Regions from separate parts of the Pseudonocardia sp. EC080619-01 genome, predicted to be linked through region 1. Evidence: riboswitches for the same ligand, from Rfam matches in the RefSeq annotation. Region 1 holds a riboswitch; the other holds the start of a gene.

Region 1 (7,282 bases):
GAGATCGTCCAGCAGGGGGCCACGACGTTCGACGCCCCCGTCGGCACCGGCCCGTTCCGCTTCGCCTCCTTCACCCCGGGCGGCCCGGCGCTCTACACCGCGTTCGACGGCCACTGGGACGGCAGGCCGGCGATCGGCGAGCTCGAGTTCCTCCCGGTCGACGACGAGGAGGCCCGGATCGGCGCGCTGCTCTCCGGCCAGATCGACTACGCGCACGACCTCACCCCGGCGGGAGCGGCCCGGCTCGACGGCGACGCGCGGGCCTCGGCACTGTCGGCCCCTGCGTCGGCGAACCAGTTCCTGGTGCTCCGGGTGGACCGCCCGCCGTTCGACGACCCGCGGCTGCGCGAGGCCGTCCGGCTCGGCATCGACCGCGAGGAGCTGGTCCGGATCGCACTGCTCGGGCGCGGCAGGCCCGGGAACGACATGTTCGGGCAAGGGCTGCGCTACTACCCGGACGTCCCCCAGGTCACCCGGGACGTCGATCGCGCCCGGGCCCTCGTGGCCGACGCCGGCGCGCAGGGGCTGGCCGTCGAGCTCCAGACCAGCGGGGCCGACCCGAACTTCGACGCCGCCACCGCCGTCGTCGCGCGGCAGCTCGACGGGATCGGGCTCCGGGTGACGCCCCGTGCGCTGCCGTCGGAGAACTACTTCAAGGCCATCCGGCAGCAGGGCGTGTTCTCCCAGAACAGCACCGGTGCGCTGCCGATCCCCGACTACGTCGGACGCCGGATGCTCACCTCCACCCCCACCTACGACTTCACCGGCTACCGCAACCCGGAGATCGACCGGCTCTACTACGGCGCCATCGGCACCGACGACGAGGCCGCCCGCACCGACGGCTTCGGCCGCATCCTGCAGACCCTGCGCGCCGACTCGGGCGGACTGGTCTGGGGCGTGCGGGACTGGAACGTCGGTGTGTCCGGCGGGGTCGCCGGGCTGGAACCGGCGCGACCCAACACCTTCGCCTGGGCGAACTTCGCCGGCGCCCGGCTCGCCTGACCACCGGCCCGACACGCGGCTCAGCCGACCGCCCGGCCCTGCGCCCGGGCCCGAGCCGCCCTGCTCCCGAAGCCGCACAGCTTCCGGCCTTGTCGCGCATCCTGCGGGATCACCGCACAGGGCCGAGCCCGTGCGGCAGCCCGCCACCCTGTGCGGCTACATGCCTCGGGAGCGCCGCGCTCACCGCGCACCTGGCACGGTCGCCGCACAGGATCCGTCCTCACCGCACACCTCGCGGGGCAACCGCAGAGGACCTAGCTCGTGCGGGAGCCCGGCACCCTGTGCGGCGGCGCTACCGGCGGCCGTCGACCTGTGCGGCTGCGCCTCGACCTGTGCGGCTGCCGGGCATGGGGACCGCGCGGCACGGTGTCCGCGCCGTCGCAGTCCCGGCCCGACAGCCGCACAGCGTCCGCGCACGCCGCTCACACCGCGTCGCAATCGCACAGGACCTGTCCCGTGCGGTGGCCCACCACCCTGTGCGGCTGTGTCGGTCGGATCGGGTGCCCGGCGGGTCAGCGGATCGCGACCAGCATCCGGCGGTCGAAGGTCTGGGTCAGCGTCCCCACCTCGGCGAAGCCGGCTCCGCGCAGCGCGTCCTCCCAGGCCGGGAGGGTCGACCCGCCTGCCACGTGATCGGCGAACCGGCGCTCCCGCTCGGCGAACTCCGTGGCCAGCGCGGGCTCGTCGGCGAGGGCGTCCCACCAGGCGCGGAAGTCCTCACCGGTGGCGAGACCACGCTCGGTCCGCTGTTCGCGCAGCCGCCGGGTCAGTGCGGCGAGGCGCGGTGCCGCCGGGTCGGCGAGGAGGGTGTCGACGTTCACGAACACCCCGCCCGGCCGCAGGGTCCCGGCGAGCTGCGCCGCGAGCGCGGGCAGGGCACCCTCCTGCAACCAGTGCAGTCCGGTCGCCGACACGGCGGCGTCGAACGGACCGCCCACCTGCTCCGTCCATTCCGGACCGGACAGGTCGGCGTCGACCCAGCGGACCCGGTCCCCGGTGGTGCGGCGGGCGAGCTCGAGCATCACCGGGTCGACGTCCACGCCGACGACCTCGGCCCCGGGGAAGCGGTCCGCCGCCCGCGAGGCCAGGGACCCCGGGCCGCAGGCGAGGTCGAGCAACCGCCCCGGGCCGGCGTCGAGCCCGGCGACGACGTCGAGGGCGAGCCCGAACAGGTCCTCGCGGTCGGGCACGTAGCGGGTCTGCTGGGCGTCCCACCGGGCCAGCCAGTGCCCGGCGTCGAGATCGGGGGCGACGACCACGGAACTCCTCCTGCGTAGCGGATGCACCTGCGCCCCGACGCTATTCGGCCTCCGTCCACAGGGGAACCCGCCTTCGATCGCGACGACGGTCACCCGCCGGAGTGGAGTGTCGAGGCGCCCGACCGCACCGGACCTGCGACGTTCACCGCGCGTGACGAATCGGCTCGAGATCCGGACACCTAGGGGTCTCGAACTCAGTGCAGCCCTAGATGTAGTGTCCGCGGCGCTGGTGGTTCACCGGCCCGCCCGGGTCGGTGAGGCAAGAGGGAACCCGGTGCGAATCCGGGACTGCCCCGCAGCGGTGAACGGGAACGACCGCCGTCACGAGCACTGGGAGACCCTCCCGGGAAGCGACGGCCAGTAGGCCGGGCGCCTGCGGCACTCGTGAGTGGAAAAGTCGGCTCAGGCCGCGATAACCACTCACGGGCGCCGAAGGCGCCCGATACCCGTGAGTCCGAAGACCTGCCACCGGTGCGCGCACCGCCCGGTGTGCGCTGCTCCGGGGCCTCGCGGGAGGGCGCCAGGGTGCGGTGCTCCATGCCGTCTCCTCACCTCGCGCGCGGTCACGGACCGACGGCGACTCGCGAGGAGAGAGCCCGTGACCGCATCCACCGCTCCCCCTGCCTCACCGAACGGCACCGCACCGGCCGCGCTGCGCGTGATCCGGCGCGACGGTTCCGAGACGAGCTTCGACGCCTCGAAGATCTCGGTGGCGATGACCAAGGCGTTCCTGGCCGTCGAGGGCGGCGCCGGGGCGTCGTCGTCCCGGCTGCACCCGCTCGTCCAGGAGCTGACCGGCCAGGTCGTCGCGGCGCTGCACCGGCACCCGACGCCGGTCGTGCAGGTCGAGCAGATCCAGGACCAGGTCGAGCTCGCGCTCATGCGCGGCGAGCACCACAAGGTCGCCCGCTCCTACGTGCTCTACCGGGAGCAGCAGGCGCAGGCCCGCGCGAGCGGCACCGGGGCCGCCGGTGCGAGTACGACGATCCATGTCACCGGCCCCGACGGCACCCGCGCCCCGCTGGACCGCGGCCGGGTCGAGACCGTGCTGGCCGAGGCCCTCGACGGGATCGACGACGTCGAGGCCGCCCCCGTGCTGGCCGAACTCGACCGCACGGTCTACGACGGCATCACCGCCGACGAGCTCTCCCAGGCGCTCGTCATGGCGGCCCGGACGCTCGTCGAGCGGGAGCCGGACTACTCGCTCGTCGCGTCGCGGCTGCTCATGGACCGGCTGCGCGCCGAGGCGGTGTCGCACCTGTCCGGTACCCGGGAGACCCCCGACCAGGCCACGATGGCCCGGGACTACGCGTCCTACACGAAGGACTACCTGCGGCACGCGATCGCGATCGGCCTGGTCGACGCCGAGCTGGCCACCTTCGACCTGGACCGCGTCACGGCGGCGCTGCACCCCGAGCGCGACCTGCAGATCGGCTTCCTCGGCCTCCAGACCCTGTACGACCGGTACTTCCTGCACGAGCACGGCACCCGGTTCGAGCTGCCCCAGGCGTTCTTCCTGCGGGTCGCGATGGGACTGGCCGTCCGCGAGGTCGACCGCGAGGCCCGCGCGATCGAGTTCTACGAGCTGCTGTCGAGCTTCGACTTCATGGCCTCCACCCCGACGCTGTTCAACTCCGGCACGACCCGGCCGCAGCTGTCGTCGTGCTTCCTCACCACCGTCGACGACGACCTCGACTCGATCTTCGGCGGCTACCGCAACAACGCGCTCCTCGCGAAGTACTCCGGCGGGCTGGGCAACGACTGGACCCCGGTCCGTGGCCTCGGCGCGCACATCCGCGGCACCAACGGTGTCTCGCAGGGCGTCGTGCCGTTCCTCAAGATCGCCGGGGACACCGCCGTCGCCGTCAACCAGGGCGGCAAGCGCAAGGGCGCGGCGTGCGCCTACCTGGAGACGTGGCACGTCGACATCGAGGAGTTCCTCGACCTCCGCAAGAACACCGGCGACGACCGCCGTCGCACCCACGACATGAACACCGCGAACTGGGTGCCCGACGAGTTCCTCCGCCGGGTGGAGGCCGACACCACGTGGACGCTGTTCTCCCCGGACGAGGTGCCGGACCTGCACGATCTCTACGGCGACGAGTTCGCCGAGCGGTACCGCGCGTACGAGGCAGCGGCCGAGCGGGGCGAGCTGCGCGTCCACCGGACGGTCCGCGCCGTGGACCTGTGGCGGCGGATGCTGACCATGCTGTTCGAGACCGGGCACCCGTGGGTCACGTTCAAGGACCCGTGCAACCTGCGCAGCCCGCAGCAGCACGCCGGCGTCGTGCACTCGTCGAACCTGTGCACGGAGATCACGCTCAACACCCGGGCCGGGCACGACGACGACCGGGGCGAGGTCGCCGTCTGCAACCTGGGTTCGGTCAATCTGGCCGCGCACGTGACGCGCGACGGGCTGGACGCGGACAAGCTGCGCCGCACGGTGACCACGGCGGTCCGGATGCTGGACAACGTCGTGGACATCAACTTCTACACGATCCCGGAGGCCCGCCGGTCCAATCTGCGCCACCGCCCGGTCGGCCTGGGGATGATGGGTTTCTCCGACGCGCTGTTCGTCCAGCGGATCGCGCCCGGCAGCGAGGCCGCGGTCGGGTTCGCCGACGTCAGCGCGGAGGTCCTGAGCTACCACGCGATCGCCGCGTCGTCGGACCTCGCGGCCGAGCGTGGTCGCTACGCGAGCTTCGAGGGCTCGCTGTGGAGCCGCGGCGTCCTGCCGATCGACTCGCTCGACCTGCTGGCCGACGCCCGCGGCGAGGGTGAGCTGGAGGTCGACCGGTCCTCCACACTGGACTGGGCGTCGCTGCGGGAGACCGTCCGCACCCAGGGGATGCGCAACTCCAACGTGCTCGCCATCGCCCCGACGGCGACGATCTCGAACATCTGCGGGGTCGGGCAGTCCATCGAGCCGATCCACCTCAACCTGTACGTGAAGTCCAACATGTCCGGCGACTTCACCGTGGTCAACCCGCACCTGGTCCGCGATCTCAAGGAGCGCGGGCTGTGGGACGAGGTGATGGTCTCGGACCTCAAGTACTTCGACGGCTCGCTGGCCGAGATCGACCGGGTGCCCGGCGACCTCAAGGAGCTGTACGCGACGGCGTTCGAGATCGAGCCGCGCTGGCTGGTCGAGGCCGCGTCGCGGCGGCAGAAGTGGCTCGACCAGGCGCAGTCGCTGAACCTGTACCTGGCCGGGCCGAGCGGGCGGAAGCTCGACGAGCTGTACCGCCTGGCCTGGCGCTCCGGTCTCAAGACCACCTACTACCTGCGGACCAGGGCGGCGACGTCGGTGGAGAAGTCCACCCTCAAGGGCACCGACGGGCGGCTGACCGGGGTCCCGACCGGGACGTCCGGGACGTCCGGGCCTGCCGGGCCTGCGGCCTCGCCCGCCGCGACGGTCCCCGCCGTGCCGGTGCCCGGCACCGCCGTCACCCCCGACCCGGCGGCGGTCCGGCCGGTGACGACCGGGGCGCCGTCCGCCGGCCCGGCGGACTCCACCGCGACCGCGGAGACGGAGCTCGACCTCGACCCCGCCGCCGCCTGCTCGATCGACGACCCCGACTGCGAGGCCTGCCAGTGACCACTGTGGAGAACGACCCCGACACGACCGGCCTCGGCGAGATCGACCGCGGCGCGGCCCCGATCGACGCCGACGACAAGCGCATGATCAACGCGCGGGCGGACGTCAACCAGCTCCTGCCGCTGAAGTACCACTGGGCGTGGGACAAGTACCTGGCCGGCTGCTCGAACCACTGGATGCCGACCGAGGTCGCCATGCAGGCCGACATCGCGCTGTGGCGCAGCCGGGACGGCCTGACCGACGACGAGCGCCTGATGCTCACCCGCAACCTGGGCTTCTTCGCCACGGCGGAGTCGCTGGTCGCGAACAACGTCGTGCTCGCCGTCTACCGGCACCTCACCAACCCGGAGTGCCGGCAGTACCTGCTGCGGCAGTCGTTCGAGGAGGCCGTGCACACGCACACCTTCCAGTACGTCTGCGAGTCGCTCGGGCTCGACGAGGGCGAGCTGTTCAACGCGTACCGGCAGGTCCCGTCGATCACCGACAAGGACGCGTGGGCGCTGCGCTACACCCAGGCGCTGTCCGACCCGGACTTCTGCACCGGCACGCCGGAGAACGACCGGGCGTTCCTGCGCGATCTCGTCGCGTTCTACGTCGTGTTCGAGGGGATGTGGTTCTACACCGGGTTCGCGCAGATCCTGGCCCTGGGTCGCCGGAACAAGATGGTCGGCGTCGCCGAGCAGTACCAGTACATCCTGCGCGACGAGTCGATCCACCTGAACTTCGGCATCGACTGCATCAACCAGATCAAGATCGAGAATCCACACCTGTGGACGGAGGAGTTCGCGGCCGAGATCCGCGCGATGCTGCACGAGGCGTGCGAGCTGGAGGTCGCCTACGCCCGCGACACCATGCCGCGCGGGATGCTCGGACTGACCGCCGAGTCGTGCGAGCAGTACCTGCGGTTCATCACCGACCGGCGGGCCGAGCAGATCGGCCTGGCGCCGCTGTTCGGCCAGGCCGACAACCCGTTCCCGTGGATGAGCGAGGCGATGGACCTGCGGAAGGAGAAGAACTTCTTCGAGACGCGGGTGACCGAGTACCGCACCGGCGGCTCCCTGGAGTGGGACTGACGGCCGGCCCTCCCACTGAGATGCAGTTCAGCGTTCCGGCAGAGGCCCGTGGGCGACGCTGAGCTGCATCTCGGCGAGGTGACCGGCCGGGTCTTCGCAGGATTCGCCGAACGGCCCGGGAAGTACGCAGGACTTCGCCGTCGTGGGCCCCTCGCCCCCGGAGCAGCCGCAGGTCCAGGCTCGATGGGCCGGTCCTCACCGGCGTCGCACCTGGCCCTCCGAAGGCCCGTCCGCTCCGCCGGGAGGAGTTCGCATGACAGTCGAGCACAAGGTCCGCGTCCATCGCAGCGAGGAGGACCTCGCGCGGCCCGACCAGCTCGCATGGAAGATCGCCGAGGTCGCGGCGGATG
Region 2 (7,282 bases), 1.4 Mb from region 1:
GCTTGAGGTACCAGCGCTCGGCCGCGTCCGCGATCAGCGGGAGCGGTGCTCCGCCCGGGCGGAGCACCGACGGATCGGCGACCGGGCAGGCGGCGATCGTGCGGCGGTGCGGCACCAGCCCGGCGCCGGGGACGCCCGCCAGTGCGGCCACCTCGTCGGCCCAGGCCCCGGCGGCGTCGACGACGGCGCCGGCCCGCACGACGTGCCCGGCGACCGTCCGCGCGGTCCAGCCGTCGCCGTCGCGGGCCAGCGCGCTCACCCGGGCGTCGCGCAGGACGGTGCCACCGCGGGCGCGCAGGCCGCGCCGGTAGCCGTCGTGCAGGGCCGCGGTGTCGACGTCCGCCGCGCCGGCGGTCCAGGCGGCGGCCCGGGGCGGCCGGCGCAGGACGGGTGCCCGGCGGTGCGCCTCGTCCGGGTCCAGCGCGACCGGGGCGCCCGGCTCGCCGGCCTGGTCGGCGAGCATCGCGGCCAGGGCCGCGGCGCCGTCGTCGTCGGTGCCGACGTGCAGCACCGGGCGCGGCGTCAGCAGCGGCGGGGTGCCGAGCTCGTCGGGCAGCGCGGCGAAGCGCGGCCCGGACGCCGCGATCAGCGCCCGGAACGGCCCCGACCCGTGCCCGGGGATGTAGGTCGCCGCGGACCGTGCGGTCGAGTGCACCGGCATGTCGGTCTCGGCCTCCAGCAGCACGACGCGCGCGTGCGCGGCCAGCTCGTAGGCCACCGACACACCGGCGATCCCGCCGCCGATCACGACCAGGTCCGTCAGGTGCGCGTCCACCGGCGCGACGGTAGCCGCGGAAAACCGGTGGCACGCCGTGGCGGTGGTCTCCTACCGTTCCCGCCATGCTGATCCGGTTCCTCTGAGCGGCCCGCCGGGGCTCCTCCCGCGAGTCCCCGCGCCCGCCGGCCCGTGACGTCCGTCCCCGGGCCCGGAACCGATGCCGCGCGCTCCGCCGCATCCCGCCGTCCGGCGTTCCGGCACGTCACCGGCCCTCCTCGGTCAACGTCCGACCCGTCATCACCTGGAGGCCCGTATGCGCACCACCCGATCCCGCTCCACCGCCACGCCCGGCGACACCACCACGTCCGGCGGCACCACCGTGCCGTCCCCGGCCCTCCTGCCCGGACCCTCCGCGGCGGGCCCGGACACCGGTACCACCGGCACGGGTGCCGCGACCGTGCCCGGCACCGGCGCGTCCGACCGCCCGGCCAACCGCGCCGAACGCCGTGCCGCGAAGCGCGGGAAGGGCTCCGGCGGGGCGTCCGGCCCGGCCGCGCCCCGCACCGCGGGACCGACGCCGCACGTGAAGCCCGCGCACGTCCGCACGGACTTCGCCGCCCGCCGGTCCGGCTGACCGGTCTCCGTGGCCCGTGCCCGTCACCGGGCACGGGCCACGGACCGTGATCACACCCGAGCACCACCCCCGCTGTCGGTGGCCCGTGCGACGCTGTCCGCCGTGACCGTCTCCGTCTGGTGGGCCGCGCCGGTCGAGCCCTCCTCCCGGCCCGATCTCGTCGCGCTGCTCGACGACCACGAGCGCGACCGGATGGCCGCGCTGCGCCGCGACGACGACCGCGCCCGCTACCTCGCCGCGCACGCGCTGACCCGCCTCGTCCTGGGCACGCATCTCGACGCCGATCCGGCCGGGCTCGATCTCGACCGCACCTGTCGCTGCGGCCGGCCGCACGGCAAGCCCCGGCTCACCGGCCGGCACGACGACCCCGGCTTCTCCCTCACCCACTCCGGCGCGCTCGTCGGCGTGGCGCTGGGGGCCGGGCCGGTCGGCGTCGACGTCGAGCAGCACAGGCCCCTCCCCGACCTGGACGGCCTCGCCCGGCACGCCCTCTCCCCCGCCGAGCGCGACGCGGGCGTGCTCGCGGCCGACGGGTTCCTCGTCACGTGGGCCCGGAAGGAGGCCCTGCTCAAGGCCACCGGCGAGGGCATGAGCAGCCCGATGGAGGCGATCACGCTGTCCGCGCCGGACGCCGACGCCCGCGTCCTCGACTGGCCGGATGCGGGCGGGCCGTGGTGGGTCGCCGACGTCGCCACCCCGCACCCCGACCACCCCGGCGCGGTCGCCGGTGCCGGGCACGCCGCGCCCCGGATCGACGTCGCCGACGGCGACGCGGTCCTGTCGGTGGTCCGGGGCACCATGGGGCGGTGACGACACCGGACGGGAGGAGCCCGGGCGCCCCGCGGACCGCGTCCGCCCGATGGGTGCTGCACCTCGACATGGACGCGTTCTTCGCCTCCGTCGAGCAGCTCACCCGGCCGACGCTCGCCGACCGGCCGGTGCTGGTCGGCGGGGCCGGTCCGCGCGGCGTCGTCGCCGGGGCGAGCTACCAGGCGCGGGTGTTCGGGGCGCGCTCGGCGATGCCGATGGGCCAGGCCCGGCGCCGCTGCCCGCACGCGACCGTGCTGCCGCCCCGGTTCGCGCTGTACAAGGCGATCTCCGACCAGGTGATGGGGGTGCTCGCGGAGTTCTCCCCGGTGCTGGAACCGGTGTCGGTGGACGAGGCGTTCATCGAACCGCCGGTGCTGGCCGGGGCGGATCCGGCGGCGGTCGACGAGTTCTGCACCCGGCTGCGCGCGGCGGTGCGGGAGCGGACCGGGCTGCCGGCGTCGGTCGGGGCCGGGTCCGGCAAGCAGATCGCGAAGATCGCCTCCGAGCTGGCGAAGCCGGACGGGCTGCGGGTGATCGCCCACGCCGAGCAGGAGACCGTGCTCGCCGCACTGCCGGTGCGGTCGTTGTGGGGCATCGGACCCGTCTCCGGTGAGGCGCTGCGGAAGATCGGGATCGAGACGATCGGCCAGCTCGCCGCCATGGACGGGCGCGAGGTCGCCGGGGTGCTCGGCACCGCGATGGGCACCGAGCTGCACCGGCTCGCCCGCGGGATCGACGACCGCCCGGTCGCGCCGCGCGGCGCGGCCAAGCAGATCTCCGCGGAGACCACGTTCGACACCGACCTCACCGCGATGACGGCGGTGCACGACGCCGTCGCGTCGATCTGCGTCGCGGTGCACCGGCGGCTGGTCGCCGACGGGCGCGCCGCGCGCACCGTCACCGTCAAGGCGCGGACCGGGGACTTCACGACCCACACCCGGTCGGAGACGACCCCGTTCCCCAGCCGGGACCTCGCCACGCTGACCGCGGTGGCCCGCCGGCTGGCCGACACCGCGGTCGGCGAGGGCGGGGTCCGGCTGCTCGGGGTGTCGGTGTCCGGGTTCGGCGACGAGCCGCCGCTCGCGCTGTTCGAGGCGGTCCCGTCGGAGCAGGGCTGGCGGGCGGCGACGAGCAGCGACACCGCGGAGCCGGGCGGCACCGACGCCCCGGAGCCGGGCCCCGGTGGACCGGAGCGCGGCACCGGCGGAGCAGCGGCCGCGGAGCCCGGCGTCCCGGGCGGTACCGCGACGATCGCCGGCCACGCCGTCGTCACCACCGTGGCGGCGGCGGCCGACGAGCCGGCACCGCCGACGGTCGGCCCGGGCCCCACCCGTCCGGACCGGGTGCCCGACCCGGACCGGCCGTGGGCCGCGGGCGACGACGTCCACCATCCCGAGCACGGGCACGGCTGGGTCCAGGGAGCGGGGCACGGCCGCGTGACCGTCCGGTTCGAGACGGCGCTGACCGGCCCGGGCCGCACCCGAACCCTCGACGCGTCCGACCCCGTCCTGGCCCGCGCCGATCCGCTCAGCAGCTGGCAGGCACCCGCCTGAACCCCGGTCAGCCGATCAGCGGGCTCCGGTGCGGGGGCGCGACCCGGGTCCCGGCGGGGACGCGGACATCGAGGTCCGGGCAGCAGCGTTCGAGGCCGTCCAGCACGGCGCCGAGCGCGACGTCGGACCTCGGCTCCCCCGCCACGAGCAGCACCGCGGTGCCGGACGGGGCGGCGCCCGCCCAGGTGGTGAGGCGCGCCACCGCGTCGCGCGGGGACACCCCCTCGACCCGCCACGCCTCGGCGTAGAACAGCGCGACCGACTCGGGCCCGCGGGGGAACGTGAAGACGGTGTCCGCCTCGGCGAGCAGGTCGTCGGCCCCGGAACCGGCCGGGCCGGACCCGGCGTCGGGCTCGGTGCCGAGCACGACCAGGACCGGGCGCGCGTCGTCGCTCATCGCATGACCTCCTCGAGGGTCCTCGCCCTCACCAGTGGATCTCCTGCGACGACGGCCAGTCTCCTGGCTCGCGGATCGTCACGCGTCCCCGGCCTTCCCGCCCGTGGTGGGCCGTGACCGTGGGTGGGGACGCGCTCCCCGATGACAGTGGCGGGACCGCGCCGGACTCGCACCGGCTTCCTGCACCGTCGTCGTCACCGAGCCCATCACGCGGACGGGCGAGGGTCAACCACGGCCGGTGGAGCCCACACCCCGCAGATGATCGAGGACGTCGTGCTCGGCGAGCGTGCCCAGCAGCGGGCCGTGCGGTGTCTCCCGCACCGGGAGCCCGGCCCCGCGGTGCGCCGCGAGCAGGTCCAGGACGTCGTGCACCGGGGTGTCCGGGGTGAGCGGCCCACCGGCCCCCGGCTGCGGACGCCCGTCGGCCGGGGAGGCCCCGCCGTCGTCGGCGGGGTCGAGGGGACGCATCACCTCGCCGACCGTCACCCATCGCAACGCCTCGTCGGTGGGGGTGTCGGCGGCGAGGTCGATGCCGCGCCGGAGCAGCTTGAGCGTGTAGATGTCGTCCCGCGAGACCAGGTGCGAGAGCCCGGTGGCGAGCACGACGGCCGCCATCAGCGGCAGGATCAGGGCGTAGTCGCCGGTCAGCTCGAACACGATGAGCACCGCGGTGATCGGGGCGTGCGCGGCCCCGGCGAACACCGCCGCCATCCCGACCAGCCCGAACGCCCCGGGGTCGAGGTGCAGCGCGGGGAACGCGGCCGCGGCGGCGACCCCGAACGCGGTCCCGGCCGTCCCGCCGATGAACAGCGAGGGCGCGAACACGCCGCCGGACCCGCCGATCCCGATGGTCAGGCTCGCCGCGACGATCTTGCCGATCACCAGCAGGAGCAGGAACCCGAACACGTACCGGCCCTCGATCGCCCCCTCCAGCACCGGGTAGCCGACGCCGTACATCTGCGGCAGGGCCAGCAGCAACGCCCCCAGCAACAACCCTCCGACCGCGGGGCGCAGCCACTCCGGGCCGCGCCAGACCGCGTCGCACACGTCCTCGATCCGGTAGAGGATCCGCGCGAACGCCCAGCCGAGCAGCCCGGCGAGCAGCCCGAGCAGGGCGTAGAGCGGCAGCTGCGCGGCGCTGCCCAGCTCGAAGTGCGGCAGCGTGAGGATCGCGCGGTCCCCGGCGATCAGCTCGGCGGTGACGTTCGCGGTCACCGAGCTGATCACCAGCACACCGAAGGCCTCCGCGCCGAACGACCGGAGGATCAGCTCCAGCCCGAAGACGACACCGGAGATCGGCGCGTCGAACGTCGCGGAGATCCCGCCCGCCGCCCCGCAGGCGACCATCAGCACCAGCCGGGTCGACGGCACCCGCAGCCACTGCCCGATCGCCGAGCCGAGCGCGGACCCGATCTGCACGATCGGCCCCTCCCTGCCGACCGAGCCGCCGGTGCCGATGCAGATCCCGGACGCGAGCGCCTTCACCCCGGCCACCGTCGCCGGGATCCGGCCGCCGCGGCGCGCGACCGCGACCATCACCTCGGGGACGCCGTGCCCGCGGGCCTCCGGTGCGAACCGCTGGACCAGCGGCCCGTACACGAGCCCGCCGAGCACCGGCGCGACCAGCAGGAACCAGACCCCCAGCGCGGGCAGGTGCTCCGACGGGACGCGCCCTGCGCCGGAGTAGTCCTCCCGTCCGGTGACCAGCCAGGTCACACCGAGGATCAGCTCGTGGAACAGCACCGAGCCCACCCCGGCTCCGACGCCGATGATCACGGCGAGGCCGACCAGGCCGGGCCTGGTACCGACGAGCGCCCGGTGCAGCGCACGGAGGGCCGGGCGGGGGGCTGCGGCGACGGCGCTCACCGGGCTGCCCCGCCCTGGTCGTCCTGCTCGCCCACGGACAGCGGGGCGACGGCCCAGTCCGTCTCGGGCACCTCGCCCGCCGCGGCGGCGAACGTCCGCAGCGCGTCGCGCACGGCGGTCCGTTCCCCCGCAGGCAGCGTCGCGAGCAGCCGGTGCATCTCCGCACGACGGCGCCGGGTCACCTCCCGGACCAGGTCCCGGCCGGCGCCGCTGAGCGCGACGGCGACCTCCCGGCGGTCCGCACCGGTCCGGGTGCGCTCCGCCAGCCCGCGGGCCACCAGGCGGTCGCACATCCGGGTCGCGGTGGACGCCGACACCGCCAGCGCCACGGCCAGGTCCGCCGGGCGCCGGGTGCCGTGCTGGGCCAGGACGACCAGCGCCCGGTACTGGGGCACGGTCACGTCCTCGCCCGCGTGCTCACCGGCGGCGGCCAGGGACCGGGCCACCACCGAGAGCATCGCGCGGCTCGCGGTCATGACCGCGTCCACGACGTCGTCGATCTCGTCCGTCACGCCCTCATCGTTGCACACTGCAAAGTTGCAGTGTGCACGGATCAGTCGGCGACGGGTGCCTCCAGGCCCGCCACGGGCCCGATGACGATGATCGCGGGCGGGCTCACCTCGGCCTCGGCGGCGACCTTCTCGGCCGTCTCCAGGGTGGCGCGCACGGTGCGCTGGATGCGGGTGGTGCCGTCCTGCACGATCAGCACCGGGGTGTCCGCGGCGCGGCCGTGCGTGATCAGCGCGTCGGCGAACCGCCCGAGCCGCTCGACGGCCATCATCAGCACGATCGTGCCGGTCATCCGGCCCAGCGCGGTCCAGTCGGTGAGGCTGCGCGGGTCGTCCGGCGCGACGTGCCCGGAGACCACGACGATCTCGTGCGCCACCCCGCGGTGGGTCACGGGCGTCCCGGCGACGGCGGGTGCCGCGAACGCGCTGGTGATGCCGGGGACGACGGTGACCGGCACCCCGGCCGCGGCGCAGGCCTGGACCTCCTCGAACCCGCGTCCGTAGACGAACGGGTCGCCGCCCTTCAGCCGGACGACGAACCGGCCGGCCCGCGCGTTCTCGACCAGCAGCTCGTTGATCTTCTCCTGGGCCATGGCGCGGCCGTAGGGGATCTTGGAGGCGTCGATCACCTCGACGTCGGGCGGGAGCTCGTCCATGAGGTCGCGCGGGCCGAGCCGGTCGGCGACGACGACCTGTGCCCGGGACAGCAGCCGCCGTCCGCGGACCGTGATCAGCTCGGGATCGCCGGGCCCGCCGCCGACGAGCGCGACGCCCGCCTGCGGGAGCTCGGCGTCC

Evidence for each region. Region 1 has a riboswitch for cobalamin ahead of AD017_RS16045 (ribonucleoside-diphosphate reductase subunit alpha). Riboswitches for the same ligand answer to the same signal wherever they lie in the genome.
Region 2: another riboswitch for cobalamin. It lies ahead of AD017_RS22505 (hypothetical protein); the one in region 1 lies ahead of AD017_RS16045 (ribonucleoside-diphosphate reductase subunit alpha).

What each region holds. Positions count from the first base shown of each region.
Region 1 is NZ_CP012184.1:3,420,032-3,427,313, reverse strand. Features, by position in the region: gene AD017_RS16055 (ABC transporter substrate-binding protein) at 1-1,002, shown strand, start outside; gene AD017_RS16050 (trans-aconitate 2-methyltransferase) at 1,515-2,261, opposite strand; cobalamin riboswitch at 2,475-2,746, shown strand; gene AD017_RS16045 (ribonucleoside-diphosphate reductase subunit alpha) at 2,860-5,859, shown strand; gene AD017_RS16040 (ribonucleotide-diphosphate reductase subunit beta) at 5,856-6,932, shown strand; gene AD017_RS16035 (MmgE/PrpD family protein) at 7,186-7,282, shown strand, end outside.
Region 2 is NZ_CP012184.1:4,793,148-4,800,429, reverse strand. Features, by position in the region: gene AD017_RS22525 (FAD-binding oxidoreductase) at 1-775, opposite strand, end outside; gene AD017_RS22520 (hypothetical protein) at 1,032-1,352, shown strand; gene AD017_RS22515 (4'-phosphopantetheinyl transferase superfamily protein) at 1,455-2,162, shown strand; gene AD017_RS22510 (DNA polymerase IV) at 2,159-3,715, shown strand; gene AD017_RS22505 (hypothetical protein) at 3,723-4,112, opposite strand; cobalamin riboswitch at 4,148-4,335, opposite strand; gene AD017_RS22500 (chloride channel protein) at 4,338-5,978, opposite strand; gene AD017_RS22495 (MarR family winged helix-turn-helix transcriptional regulator) at 5,975-6,490, opposite strand; gene cobA (uroporphyrinogen-III C-methyltransferase) at 6,532-7,282, opposite strand, start outside.